3 regions of the Enterobacter cloacae complex sp. IR5418 genome follow, and region 3 is predicted to be linked to each of the others. Evidence: predicted binding sites of a transcription regulator. Region 3 holds the regulator's gene; each other region holds the start of a gene.
The links. Region 3 encodes CRP, which controls carbon source genes, mostly activating them, when cyclic AMP is high. Its sites were predicted from a motif close to ATGTGANNNNNNTCACAT; they were not measured.
Positions count from the first base shown of each region.

Region 1: yrbN (protein YrbN) is a predicted target of CRP. The motif match lies at 2,106-2,123, and genes of this name have one in related genera.
Region 2: serC (3-phosphoserine/phosphohydroxythreonine transaminase) is a predicted target of CRP. The motif match lies at 2,583-2,600, and genes of this name have one in related genera.

Region 1 covers NZ_JBMKHS010000007.1:67,932-72,815, forward strand. Annotated here, with positions in the region: gene ACOTX7_RS07960 (DEAD/DEAH family ATP-dependent RNA helicase) at 134-2,026, opposite strand; gene yrbN (protein YrbN) at 2,019-2,099, opposite strand; gene nlpI (lipoprotein NlpI) at 2,207-3,091, opposite strand; gene pnp (polyribonucleotide nucleotidyltransferase) at 3,202-4,884, opposite strand, start outside.
Region 2 covers NZ_JBMKHS010000012.1:106,599-111,482, forward strand. Annotated here, with positions in the region: gene aroA (3-phosphoshikimate 1-carboxyvinyltransferase) at 43-1,326, opposite strand; gene serC (3-phosphoserine/phosphohydroxythreonine transaminase) at 1,395-2,483, opposite strand; gene ACOTX7_RS12030 (DUF421 domain-containing protein) at 2,646-3,338, opposite strand; gene ycaO (30S ribosomal protein S12 methylthiotransferase accessory factor YcaO) at 3,466-4,884, shown strand, end outside.
Region 3 covers NZ_JBMKHS010000006.1:166,379-171,262, forward strand. Annotated here, with positions in the region: gene argD (bifunctional acetylornithine/succinyldiaminopimelate transaminase) at 1-595, shown strand, start outside; gene ACOTX7_RS07465 (YccS/YhfK family putative transporter) at 592-2,679, opposite strand; gene crp (cAMP-activated global transcriptional regulator CRP) at 2,737-3,369, opposite strand; gene ACOTX7_RS07475 (OsmC family protein) at 3,680-4,084, shown strand; gene ACOTX7_RS07480 (phosphoribulokinase) at 4,171-4,884, opposite strand, start outside.

The DNA of each region.
Region 1 (4,884 bases), on a different contig from region 3:
TCTCCAGTGAAAAATGTGGTTCTGTATTTTAGTGTGTTGCACTGTACCAGTACAGGAGTACAAAAGGAATAAAAAAAGCCCCGATAGCAACTATCGGGGCTGTATATTTTACTTTACGTCAGAATCGAAAGGCTTACGCGTCACCGAAACGACGACGGCTGGTGCCTTCTTCACGGCGTGGACCACGGTTTTCGCGGCGCTCACCGGAGAAACGACGGGGTTCACCGCGGCCTTCGCTACGACCGCCTTCACGACGCTCACCACCGAAACCGCGACCACCGCCACGACGTTCGCCGCCACGGTCAGGACGTGGCTGTGCATCGCCCAGCAGCTGCATGTTCATCGGCTTGTTCAGGATGCGGGTGCGAGTAAAGTGTTGCAGTACTTCGCCCGGCATGCCTTTTGGCAGCTCGATGGTGGAGTGGGAACCGAAAAGCTTGATGTTACCAATGTAACGGCTGCTGATGTCGCCTTCGTTCGCGATCGCGCCAACGATGTGACGAACTTCAACACCATCATCACGGCCCACTTCAATGCGATACAGTTCCATGTCGCCCGCGTCACGACGCTCACGACGTGGACGGTCTTCACCACCACGCTCTGGACGGTCACCACGTGGACCACGGTCGTTACGGTCGCCACGACGTTCGAAACGATCGTCACGGTCACGGAACTCACGCTTAGGACGCATCGGTGCATCAGGTGGCACGATCAGGCTACGTTCGCCCTGGGCCATTTTCAGCAGTGCTGCGGCCAGGGTTTCCATGTCCAGCTCTTCGCCTTCAGCGACAGGCTGGATCTGCGACAGCAGCGCACGGTACTGATCCAGATCGCTGCTTTCCAGCTGCTGCTGTACTTTCGCGGCGAATTTTTCCAGGCGGCGTTTGCCCAGCAGTTCTGCGTTTGGCAGTTCAGCTTCTGGAATGGTCAGCTTCATGGTGCGTTCGATGTTACGCAGCAGACGACGCTCGCGGTTCTCAACGAACAGCAGCGCACGACCCGCACGACCCGCACGACCGGTACGGCCGATACGGTGAACGTAAGACTCGGAATCCATTGGGATATCATAGTTAACAACCAGGCTGATACGCTCAACGTCCAGGCCACGTGCTGCCACGTCAGTTGCAATAAGGATATCCAGACGACCGTCTTTCAGACGCTCCAGCGTCTGCTCACGCAGAGCCTGGTTCATGTCGCCGTTCAGCGCGGCGCTGTTGTAGCCGCTACGCTCCAGGGCTTCAGCCACTTCCAGGGTCGCGTTCTTGGTACGAACGAAGATAATCGCCGCATCAAAATCTTCCGCTTCCAGGAAACGCACCAGCGCTTCGTTTTTGCGCATGCCGTACACAGACCAGTAGCTCTGGCTGATGTCCGGGCGAGTAGTGACGCTGGACTGAATGCGCACTTCCTGCGGCTCTTTCATGAAGCGGCGGGTAATGCGACGGATCGCTTCTGGCATGGTTGCAGAGAACAGAGCGGTCTGATGACCTTCCGGGATCTGCGCCATGATGGTTTCAACGTCTTCGATGAAGCCCATACGCAGCATTTCATCGGCTTCGTCCAGTACCAGGCCGCTCAGTTTAGAGAGGTCCAGGGTACCGCGCTTCAGGTGATCCAGCAGACGGCCCGGCGTACCGACAACAATCTGTGGGCCCTGGCGCAGGGCGCGTAACTGCACGTCATAACGCTGGCCGCCGTACAGGGCTACCACGTTTACGCCGCGCATATGTTTAGAGAATTCCGTCATGGCTTCAGCAACCTGAACAGCCAGTTCACGGGTTGGAGCCAGGACAAGGATCTGCGGTGCACGCAGGTCCGGATCAATGTTGTTCAGCAGCGGCAGCGAGAATGCTGCGGTTTTACCGCTACCAGTCTGGGCCATGCCCAGCACGTCACGACCAGAAAGCAGGTGTGGGATACACTCAGCCTGGATCGGAGATGGTTTTTCGTAACCCAGATCGTTAAGGGCTTCAAGGATAGGAGCCTTCAGGCCCAGATCTGCAAAAGTGGTTTCGAATTCAGCCATGTAGTACAAGTGCCTCGATATTAATGGCGGCCAGTCTACTTAGCTCATCGTGAAAATGATTAGCAATTTTCATTGAAAAGTGTGAACCGGCTCAAATTAGGTGTATTGACGAACAACAACGCCCTCACCAGTGAAGGTGATGGCAATCAAAAGATTACGGGCTGATGTTTATGTCGTCAGCTATTGCTGGTCCGATTCTGCCAGGTCGTCTTGCTCCTGGCCCAAGAGCGATAATTCCAACAATGCATAACGGTGCTCAACGAAGTTATGTACGTTGTTAGCAACCGCTAATTTGAACAGTGCCGTAGCGCTGTCCATATCCCCCAGACTTAGGTAGTACTTACCTAAATAGAAGTTGGTTTCACTGAGATGCTCAGCGAGCGAGGTGTTATCCGTTGCGTCCGCCTTGAGGCGTTCCATCAGCGTTGCTTCGCTAATGTTGCCCAGGTAGAACTCGACAATGTTCCATCCCCACTGTTCCTTGTCCGATTTCTCGAAGCGCTGTTTCAGTGCTTCTTTGGCCTGCTTCTCATCGAGCTTCTGCTCAACGATGTAAAGCCACAGGCTGCGGAAAGGATCATTAGGATCGTCTTGATAAAACGCCAGCAGATCATCTTGCGCTAACTTATCACGACCGCCGTAATACAATGCGATACCGCGATTCAAGTGCGCGTAGTTGTAAGTTGGATCAAGCTCAAGTACAGAATCAAACGCTTCATAGGCAGCATCAAAATTGCCTGCCTGCGTTAAATAAATGCCTAAGTAATTGAATACTTCAGGCATATCAGGTCGAATCGCCAGCGCTTGTGAAAAATCATTTCGCGCTAATGCCCTCAGACCGAGACTATCATACAACACTCCGCGCTCATATAAAAGCTGTGCGCGTTCGTCATCGGTTAAAGCCCGACTGGCAAGTATTTGTTCCATGCGTGCCAGAATGACTTCCTGCTGCAAAGTCGGTTGCAATGGCACTGCGAGGGCTTCGCTCTTACGCCAGGCAGAGTTGCTGCATCCTGCCAGCGTTAAAGCTGTCGCAACGAAACACCAGCGCAAAAAAGGCTTCATTTCCCACTCCCGAAGACAACTATTGGATGAACGTCCTGTCCCCCGGCGGCTTAACAAGGCGTCCTGCCTGATAATAAGCCCTCCGCCAGTGCGGAGGGCAAATGGCAACCTTACTCGCCCTGCTGTTCAGCAGCCGGAGCTTCCGGCGCCGCAGCAGGCTGAGACTGCTCGGTTGCTTCTTTAATGCTCAGACGGATACGGCCCTGGCGGTCAACTTCCAGAACTTTCACCGGTACTTCCTGACCCATTTGCAGGTAATCGGTCACTTTCTCAACACGCTTGTCAGCGATCTGAGAGATGTGTACCAGACCTTCTTTACCGCCACCGATGGCAACGAACGCACCAAAGTCAACGATACGGGTCACTTTACCATTGTAGATACGGCCCACTTCGATCTCTGCCGTGATCTCTTCGATACGACGGATAGCGTATTTCGCCTTCTCGCCGTCGGTTGCTGCGATTTTCACAGTACCGTCATCTTCGATTTCGATGGTGGTGCCCGTTTCTTCGGTCAGCGCACGGATAACAGAACCGCCCTTACCGATGACATCTTTGATCTTGTCTGGATTGATCTTGATGGTGTGAATACGCGGAGCGAATTCAGAGATATCACCGCGTGGTGCGTTGATAGCCTGTTCCATCACGCCCAGGATGTGCAGACGCGCACCTTTAGCCTGGTTCAGAGCAACCTGCATGATCTCTTTGGTGATACCTTCAATTTTGATATCCATCTGCAAGGCAGAGATACCGTCGCGGGAACCCGCCACTTTGAAGTCCATATCGCCCAGGTGGTCTTCGTCACCCAGAATGTCAGACAGAACAACGTAGTTGTCGCCTTCTTTCACCAGACCCATTGCGATACCCGCAACGGCGGCTTTGATTGGCACGCCTGCATCCATCAGCGCCAGAGAGGCACCACACACGGAAGCCATGGAAGAAGAACCGTTGGATTCAGTGATTTCAGACACAACACGTACGGTGTACGGGAATTTGTCTGCTTCTGGCATCACTGCCAGCACGCCGCGCTTCGCCAGACGACCGTGACCAATTTCACGACGCTTCGGTGAGCCAACCATACCGGTTTCGCCCACAGAGTACGGAGGGAAGTTATAGTGGAACAGGAAGCTGTCAGTGCGCTCGCCCATCAGTTCGTCGATGATCTGTGCGTCACGTGCAGTACCCAGGGTCGCGGTTACCAGCGCCTGCGTTTCACCACGGGTGAACAGCGCAGAACCGTGTGTACGTGGCAGTACGCCGGTACGCACGTCCAGACCACGGATCATGTCTTTTTCACGGCCGTCGATACGCGGCTCGCCTGCCAGTACGCGGCTACGAACAACGTTTTTCTCGATGGCGTGCAGGATTTCGCCAATTTCGTTAGCGTCCAGCGTTTCGTCTTCGGCAACCAGGGTCGCGGTCACTTCAGATTTGATCACATCAACCTGAGCATAGCGCTCCTGTTTGTCGGTGATGCGGTATGCGTCGCTCAGACGAGATTCTGCCAGGGCAGCAACACGTGCGTTCAGCGCGTCGTTGGCCGCTTCTGGCTGCCAGTCCCAACGTGGTTTACCGGCTTCTTTCACCAGGTCGTTGATGTTCTGGATAACAACCTGCTGCTGGTCGTGGCCAAATACCACAGCGCCCAGCATCTGGTCTTCGCTCAGCAGTTCAGCTTCGGATTCAACCATCAGCACCGCGGCTTCAGTACCGGCAACAACCAGGTCCAGCTTACTCTCTTTCAGCTCTTCCTGAGTTGGGTTCAGCACGTACTGATCGTTGATGTAACCAACGCG
Region 2 (4,884 bases), on a different contig from region 3:
AGCGTAAGGAAATGCCGCATCGAATGATGCGGCATAGGGTCATCAGGCCGGAGTGCTGATGCGCGCCAGCTGCTCGAAGTAGTCCGGGAAGGTTTTTGCCGTACACTTCGGATCGAGAATAGTCACAGGCGTATCGGACAGCGCCACCAGCGAGAAACACATCGCCATGCGGTGATCGTTGTAGGTGCCAATTTCTGCAAATTGCAGTTTCGCTGGCGGCGTGATGCGAATGTAGTCTTCGCCCTCTTCTACCTCCGCACCCACTTTACGCAGCTCGGTTGCCATTGCGAACAGGCGGTCCGTCTCTTTTACGCGCCAGTTGTAGATGTTACGCAGTGTAGTGGTTCCTTTGGCAAACAGCGCCGCCGTAGCAATGGTCATCGCCGCATCCGGAATATGGTTCATGTCCATATCGATGGCGTTCAGCTCGCCGTGGGTACAGGCGATAAAATCATCACCCCAGGTCACCACCGCGCCCATTTTTTCCAGTACGTCAGCAAAACGGATATCGCCCTGCACGCTGTTGCGGCCAATACCCGTCACTTTTACCGTACCGCCTTTGATCGCGCCAGCGGCAAGGAAATAGGAGGCGGAGGAAGCATCACCTTCAACCAGGTAGTTGCCCGGGGACTGATACTGCTGCGCTCCACGCACCACGAAGCGCTGATATAACTGGTTTTCCACCACAACACCAAAGGTGTTCATCAGGTGCAGCGTGATATCAATATACGGCTTAGAGACCAGGTCGCCTTTAATGCTGATAACGGTGTCCTCTGGTGCCAGCGGTGCGGTCATCAGCAGCGCGGTCAGGAACTGGCTGGAAACGCTGCCGTCAACCTCAACGTTACCGCCTGTAAAACCACCGCGCAGACGCAGGGGCGGGTAATTTTCCTGCTCAAGATAATCGATCTGCGCGCCGCCCTGACGCAAGGCATCCACCAGATGGCCGATCGGACGCTCTTTCATTCGCGGCTCACCGGTCAGCACAATATTGTTGTTCCCCAGACACAGCGCTGCGGCCAGAGGACGCATCGCTGTACCCGCGTTACCCAGGAAAAGCTCCAGCGCTTCAGCAGAATGTAACGCACCGCCGTTACCGGTGACTTCACAACGGGTACGATCGTCAGACAGCGCGTACTGAACGCCCAACGCTTTCAGTGCATTGAGCATATGGCGCACGTCATCGCTGTCCAGCAGATTGGTGAGGACGGTGGTGCCGTTTGCCAGAGCTGCCAGCAGCAGAGCGCGGTTCGAGACACTTTTTGAACCAGGCAGATTAATGGTGCCATCTACCCGCGCGATAGGTTGTAACGTCAGGGATTCCATGAAACTCAACTCTCAACTCAACATAATAAAAACCCCGCAGGAACGCTGCGGGGGTGAAAAACAGCCAATTAACCGTGACGACGTTCGAAGTCGATCATGAAATCAGTCAGGGCCTTAACGCCTTCCAGCGGCATGGCGTTATAGATAGAGGCGCGCATGCCGCCTACTACTCGGTGGCCTTTCAGCGCATGCAGACCCGCCGCGAAGGACTCTTCCAGGAACACGTTATCCAGGTTGCTGTCCGCCAGCTGGAACGGCACGTTCATGCGTGAACGGTTAGTATTGGCGACGTCGTTACGGTAGAAATCACTCTTGTCGATCACGCCGTACAGCAGTTCAGCTTTTTGCTGATTGATCTTGTCCATCTGCGCCACGCCGCCTTTTTGCTTCAGCCATTTGAAGACCAGGCCGGAGAGATACCAGGCAAACGTTGGTGGGGTATTGAACATGGAATCGTTGTCGTTCAGGACAGTGTAATCCAGAATTGACGGGCAAGACTTATGGGCTTTCCCCAGCAGGTCTTCACGCACGATAACGATAGTCAGACCCGCAGGACCGATGTTTTTCTGGGCACCCGCATAGATGACGCCGTAGCGGCTGACATCCAGCGGGGTAGACAGAATGGTGGAAGAGAGGTCCGCTGTCACGATGACATTTTCGCCAAAGTCTGGCTCTTCGTGTATGGCGATACCGTCGATGGTTTCGTTCGGGCAGTAGTGGAGATACGCGGCGTTGTCAGAAAGCTGCCACTCGCGCATTGGCTTCACGGCACGCAGACCGTCAACGGTCACTTTTGCATCGATAACATTCGGTGTGCAATATTTGTGTGCTTCTTTTACCGCACTGGCTGCCCAGTAGCCGGCATCAACGTAATCAGCGGTGGTTTTGTCGCCGAGCAGATTGAGCGGGATACCCGCAAACTGGCCGCGTCCGCCGCCGTGACAGAACAATACTTTGTAGTTCGAGGGAATATTCAGCAGATCGCGAAAATCCTTTTCTGCCTCTTCCGCCACCTGAATAAACGCTTTACCCCGGTGGCTGACTTCCATCACCGACGTACCCAGACCGTTCCAGTCACACAGCTCCTGTTGAGCCTGTTTAAGTACGTCTGCCGGTAACATTGCCGGACCTGAACTGAAATTAAAGACTTGAGCCATTTCCCCTCACCACGCTAAAAGCCATAAGTTATAACTGTGGATATCGGTTTTATCATTCAGTGACACGCGCCGCAATGTCTAAAACTGATGGCCGGAGAAATGTGTCCCTCGTCACACAAAACAATCTGCCGCACCGTTGTCACAAAACCGACAAAATCGCTGTCAGGTGATGCGTTTAGCCCGGCTAACCTTCGTCCATTCTGGATTCGTACAGCGGGGGCATAATTGATGATCGCCCGCCTGCATGACCACCACATGACTACATTTTATGCAGGCGTACTCGCCCGCTTCAGGTACGGTTTTGTATCGTTCAATGAGCATATCCGGCAGAATACACAGGCCGGGCTTCACCTCATCGTCAGAATAGTAATAGACGCTGATTTGACCGTTCGTTTCCATAATCGCCAGACGTACCTGCCCCAGTTGCTCAACGCTGCTCAGACGGAGTTCCATAAAAAACTCAAACTCCGTCATATTGGCGCTTTTCACATTCTCCCAGGCCAGTTGACCCTCTTCGACAATCACCACCGGCTTCCCTTCCAACAGATCTTCCAGTTTCTCGCTTTTCGACATCAGCCACATGACCAGCCGGTACAGCAGCGCAAGCGTCACGAAGACGATAAAGACCGGCACCATCGGCACATCGTCATAAAAGGCAACGTCCCCTGCCGCCGACCCCAGCGTCAGGATGATCAACACTTCAAACAGCGACATCTGCCGCACGCCACGGCGTCCGGTGATTTTCAGAAACAGGAAAACGAGTACAAAGGTGTACAGACTGCGCAGCGCCACTTCGCCTAAAAACTCTGGGGGGACTTTATCAAACGCCATCCGCTGGAGATCAAATGCTTTCATTTTTCTATGCCTTAACAGTAGGTTACTGCTTATAAGCATAGCCCAGCCATTTATTTTCGTCGGAGATAGCACCCGTCACGCAAAACCCGTATCATTGCGCGCTTTACGTACGATAAAAGTGAACGCCATGACTCAAACGTTTATCCCCGGCAAAGACGCCGCTCTGGAAGATTCCATCGCTCGCTTCCAGCAGAAACTGACCGACCTGGGCTTTAATATCGAAGAAGCCTCCTGGCTGAATCCGGTGCCTCACGTCTGGTCCGTGCATATTCGCGACAAAGACTGTGCGCTGTGCTTTACCAACGGTAAAGGCGCGACCAAAAAAGCGGCGCTGGCCTCTGCGCTGGGTGAGTATTTTGAGCGTCTGTCCACCAACTATTTCTTCGCCGACTTCTGGCTGGGCGAAACCATCGCCAACGGTCCGTTCGTTCACTACCCGAACGAAAAATGGTTCCCGCTGGCCGAAGATGACGAACTGCCGGAAGGCATTCTCGATGCCCGCCTGCGCGCGTTCTACGATCCGGAAAACGAACTGACCGCCAGCATGCTGATCGATCTTCAGTCTGGCAATGAAGAGCGTGGGATCTGCGCCCTGCCGTTCACCCGTCAGTCTGACGAGCAGACCGTTTATATTCCGATGAACATCGTCGGCAACCTGTATGTGTCTAACGGCATGTCTGCCGGTAACACCCGTAACGAAGCGCGCGTGCAGGGATTGTCTGAAGTTTTCGAGCGTCACATCAAAAACCGCATTATTGCTGAATCCATCAGCCTGCCGGAGATCCCGGCAGACGTGCTGGCGCGCTACCCGGGCGTGGTGGAATCCATCGCCAAACTGGAAGCGGAAGGTTTCCCAATCTTTGCTTATGACGGCTCTCTGGGCGGCAAATATCCGGTGATCTGCGTGGTCCTGTTCAACCCGGCAAATGGCACCTGCTTCGCCTCTTTCGGCGCGCACCCGGACTTCGGCGTGGCGCTGGAGCGTACCGTGACCGAACTGCTGCAAGGCCGCAGCCTGAAAGATCTCGATGTCTTTACCCCGCCAACCTTCGATGACGAAGAAGTCGCCGAGCACACCAACCTCGAAACGCACTTCATCGACTCCAGCGGTTTGATCTCCTGGGATATGTTCAAGCAGGACGCGGACTATCCGTTCGTGGACTGGAGCTTTGCCGGTACGACGGAAGAAGAGTTTGCCACCCTGATGGCGATCTTCAACGCGGAAGATCAGGAAGTCTACATTGCCGACTATGAACACCTCGGCGTCTACGCGTGTCGAATTATTGTGCCGGGCATGTCGGATATCTATCCGGCAGAAGATCTGTGGCTGGCGAACAACAGCATGGGCGCGCATTTGCGCGAAACCCTGCTGGCCCTGCCAGGCAGCGAGTGGGATAAAGAAGATTATCTGAACCTGATCGCCCAGCTGGACGAAGAAGGACACGATGATTTCACCCGCGTACGCGAACTACTGGGTCTGGCGACCGGGAAAGATAACGGCTGGTACACCCTGCGCATCGGTGAGCTGAAAGCGATGCTGGCGCTG
Region 3 (4,884 bases):
GCAAGGGCTGCGCGAACTGTGCGACGAGCACCAGGCGCTGCTGGTGTTTGATGAAGTGCAGTGTGGGATGGGGCGTACCGGGGATCTGTTCGCTTATATGCACTACGGCGTCACGCCGGATATTCTGACCAGCGCGAAAGCGCTCGGCGGCGGTTTCCCGGTCAGCGCGGTACTCACCACCCAGGATATCGCTTCCGCATTCCACGTTGGCTCACACGGCTCCACCTACGGCGGTAATCCGCTGGCGTGCGCCGTGGCGGGTGCGGCGTTCGACATCATTAATACGCCGGATGTTCTGAATGGCGTGAATGCGAAACGCGACCTGTTTGTGAAACATCTCCAGCATATTGACGAGCAGTTTGATGTCTTCAGTGAGATCCGCGGGATGGGGCTGCTGATCGGCGCTGAACTGAAGCCGCAGTACAAAGGCCGCGCACGTGATTTTCTGCACGCTGCCGCACATGAAGGGGTGATGGTGTTGAATGCCGGGCCGGACGTGATGCGTTTTGCACCGTCGCTGGTGGTGGAAGACAAAGACATCGAAGACGGGTTAGCCCGTTTTGCCGCGGCGGTCGCGAAGATCGTCAGCGGCTAATACGCGGTGCGTTTTAACCGGCGCGTTAACCAAATCCCATGATGCGGGCGCTGACGCCATGCCACCGATGAAATGGTGTGCATGGTGTTCAGATGCCCCAGCACGCGCTGTAAATGCTGCTCCAGGGTGCTCATCGGCCCGTGGGTCAGCGTCTCCGGCGCTTCCAGAATGTTCGAATCCCCCGACTCGCCCGGCGCGTCATACTCCAGACGCTGCTGACAGCGCTGCAACGCAATTTCACACGACTGCAAATAGCGCTGCGCCAGATCCGGCGTCAGCATCGTGTGCTCGCGCGCCAGCGTGGTCATGGCGTTAATATGCTCGACGATGAACTGGCTGTGCGTGACCCACAGTTTCATATCCGCCAGGTAGTGCGCGTTAAAGCCCGGCTCCTGCATGGCCTGGTTAAGGGAGTTGAACAGGGCGTTATGCGCCTGGTTGACCTTCATGCGCTCGTAAGCCAGCGGAGAAGGCTGCGGGTCATCGCTCAGGATAAGACGTATGGCCTGCTGGTCGGCTTCCAGCGCATCGTGGGCGTTCTGCCTCAGCAACCCGCTTTGCCACTGCGGCCACAGCCAGACCATGCCGCCAAAGGCGATCAGGCAGCCAATCAGCGTATCGACCAGCCGGGCAATAATAAATTGTTCCCCGTTAAGCGTGAGCAGTTGTAGGGTATATACCGCCGTCACCGTAAAGCCCACCATCGCCCAGCCGTAGTTTTTGCGGATGATCAGGTAACTCACCAGCGTGATCGCCAGCATACCGGCCAGGGTATAGCCCTCCGGCACATGGAAGTGCAGCGTCACGCCCGCGATAATCAGCCCCGCCATCGTCCCGCCCGCCCGATGCAGAATGCGTACCCGCGTGGCGCCATAGCCGTTCTGGGTAACAAACAGCACGGTCATTAAGATCCAGTAGGGTTTCGGCAGGTGCAGGGCCACTCCCATCAGGCTGGCGATGCTCAGCATCACACTGATGCGCGCGGCGTTGCGCAGGGCGGAAGACTTCAGTGAAAGATAGCTTTTGAGGGCGGGCAGCAGCGGCAGCCGTTTTTGCTTATCGGCCATCAGGTCCCGGGCATAAAGCGGGCGCTGGGTGCGCAACACCCGGGCGATGCGGCTGAAATGCCAGGCGGCAAACTGCCCGACCGGGTTATCCGCGTGCTGACGCGCAATCTTTTCCAGCGCGCCGAGCTGTTTGTCCATGTTAAAGCGCGTCGGGTAGCGGTGATAGAGGATATCGTCAGCCAGCACCCGCAGGCGCGCCGCGACGGTCTGCGCGTTCCAGCGGATCACCGCTTCCGCATGGCTGCGCTCCACCAGCTTTTGCACCTCTTCCGGATTATGAAGGCTGACGGAGATATGCTCCTGCAAATCCAGCCCGACTTGGAAGGTACGCAGCAGCCGCTTGTATTCATGATTTTTGTTGGCGGCAAGCATGTGCAACTGCTGATAGCACTGGCTGATGAGATCCACCACTTTTTGCTGACGCGCCAGCAGCGGCGGCAGGGATTTTTCCGGGTCGGTATGTTGAGTGAGCAGGGTGTATTTTGCTTCGCAGTATTCAGCAAGCTGCACGTAGAGCAGGCTCAGGGATTCGCGCAGCGGCTGTTCCCGCCACAGCCAGAACCAGAACCAGTTAAACAGGCCGTACCATAATGTCCCCAGGGCGTAGATCAGTAGCGGCTCCCACACCGGCATATTGCCCGCAAGGCTTAAGGTGAAGATGGCGGCAATCAGCGACGCGGGAAGCAGGCGGGCGTGCAGCGAGCTGATTTCCGCGGTGACGCCGAGCGTCATCGCCAGCACGGTCAGGATCAGCGGCAGCGGGATATCACGAGCCAGCAAAAGCTGTACGGCAAGGCTACAGCCCGCAAACAGGCAGCCGCCGATAATCAGACGTTTAAAAAAGCGTTTATGCGGCGTATCCAGACCGGCAATGTTGCAGCAGGCGGGGACGAGGGAAAACAGCAGGCCTTGCTGAAGATGTCCGAGGATCAGGCCCACGGCCACGGGAAGACACAACACCAGCGTTTGTCGCAGTGCGTAGTTAACTTCCGGGTGATAGATCAGCCTGCGCCACATGGGGAGTAGAGACAAAAACGGCGTGCCACCCTGCGGCGGCACGCCGTTTGACCACAATTAACGGGTTCCGTAAACCACGATAGTTTTACCGTGGGCAGAGATCAGGTTCTGATCTTCCAGCATCTTCAGGATACGGCCCACTGTTTCACGGGAGCAGCCGACGATCTGACCGATTTCCTGGCGGGTAATTTTAATTTGCATGCCGTCAGGGTGGGTCATGGCGTCTGGCTGTTTCGCCAGGTTCAACAGCGTCTGCGCAATACGACCGGTCACGTCCAGGAAGGCGAGGTTACCCACCTTCTCAGAGGTCACTTGCAGACGGCGTGCCATCTGGGAAGAAAGACGCATCAGGATGTCAGGGTTGACCTGAATCAGCTGACGGAATTTCTTGTAAGAAATTTCAGCCACTTCACATGCTGTTTTTGCACGAACCCAGGCGCTACGTTCCTGGCCTTCTTCAAACAGGCCCAGTTCACCGATAAAATCGCCCTGGTTCAGATAAGAAAGGATCATCTCTTTCCCTTCTTCATCTTTGATCAGCACGGCCACCGAGCCTTTAACGATGTAATACAACGTTTCCGCCTTTTCACCCTGGTGAATCAGCGTGCTCTTTGATGGGTACTTATGAATGTGGCAATGAGACAAGAACCATTCGAGAGTCGGGTCTGTTTGCGGTTTGCCAAGCACCATGCGCTGTTATCCTCTGTTATAAGCTGTCACCAGAGTCATAAGATGCATCCGGACTCTGGGGTTGCAATCGAATTCTTACCCATACCTGGGAAGTCGGCTGTCGTAACGTTTCGCAGCCAGTAAAGTTTGATGTCCTCTGCATACATGTGTAACGTCAATGTATTACTGTAGCATCCAGAGTGTTTTAGCATAGCTTTCGCCGCGTGTCTCCTGGTGTCTCGCTTCAGCATGACGCAGGTCGCCTTCCGTTGCGAGAAATGTAACGTACACGTAATCTGTCATAAAAAATGCAACGTTGGAGTGAGTGAATATGCAAGCGCGTGTGAAATGGGTTGAAGGGTTAACGTTCCTGGGCGAGTCTGCTTCCGGGCACCAGGTTTTGATGGATGGCAACTCCGGTGATAAAGCGCCAAGCCCAATGGAAATGGTGCTGATGGCGGCAGGGGGATGCAGTGCGATCGACGTGGTGTCGATCCTGCAAAAAGGCCGTCATGACGTGACCGGTTGTGAAGTGAAGCTGACGTCGGAACGTCGCGAAGAGGCGCCACGCCTGTTTACCCATATCAATCTGCACTTTATCGTCACCGGCAAAGCGCTGAAGGACGCGGCGGTGTCACGCGCGGTAGATCTCTCTGCGGAGAAGTACTGCTCTGTGGCGTTGATGCTGGAAAAAGCGGTAAACATCACCCATTCGTATGAAGTGATCGAGGCGTAATCTTTTGGCGGGTGGCGCTTCGCTGACCCGCCCTACAACTGCACGCCCGTAGGCCCGGTAAGCGCAGCGCCATCCGGCAACAGGCGTCACGCGATCTGCTTTCCTTCCATCAGCCGCTGCACCAGCGGTGTCATAATCAGCTCCATCGCCAGCCCCATTTTTCCGCCCGGCACCACTAACGTATTCATGTGCGAAATAAACGAACCCTGTAGCATCGCCAGCAGCCAGGGGTAATCAATGCCTTCCAGGTTGCGGAAGTGGATCACCACAAAGCTCTCGTCCAGCGACGGGATGCTTTTTGCGGCGAACGGGTTGGAGGTGTCCACGGTGGGGACGCGCTGGAAGTTAATGTGGGTGCGGGAGAACTGTGGCGTCAGGAAGTTGATGTAGTCTTCCATGGAGCGCACAACCGAGTCCATGACCGCCTCGCGCGAATGGCCGCGCTCGCTCATGTCACGCGTCAGCTTCTGGATCCACTCAAGGTTAACGATCGGCACCACCCCCACCAGCAAATCCACATGGCGCGCCACGTCGTGCTGAGGCGTCACCACGCCGCCGTGCAATCCTTCGTAAAACAGCACGTCAGTCGGTTCCGGCAGCGGTTGCCAGGGCGTGAATGTGCCGGGAACCTGGTTCCAGGGCACGGCTTCATCGTAGGTGTGCAGATACTTGCGGGACTGCCCGGTGCCGCTCTGCCCGTATTCGCGGAAGGTTTGCTCCAGCAGGCCGAAGTCATTCGCCTCCGGGCCGAAGTAGCTGATGTGTTTACCCAGATCGCGCGCCTTGCGGATGGCCATATC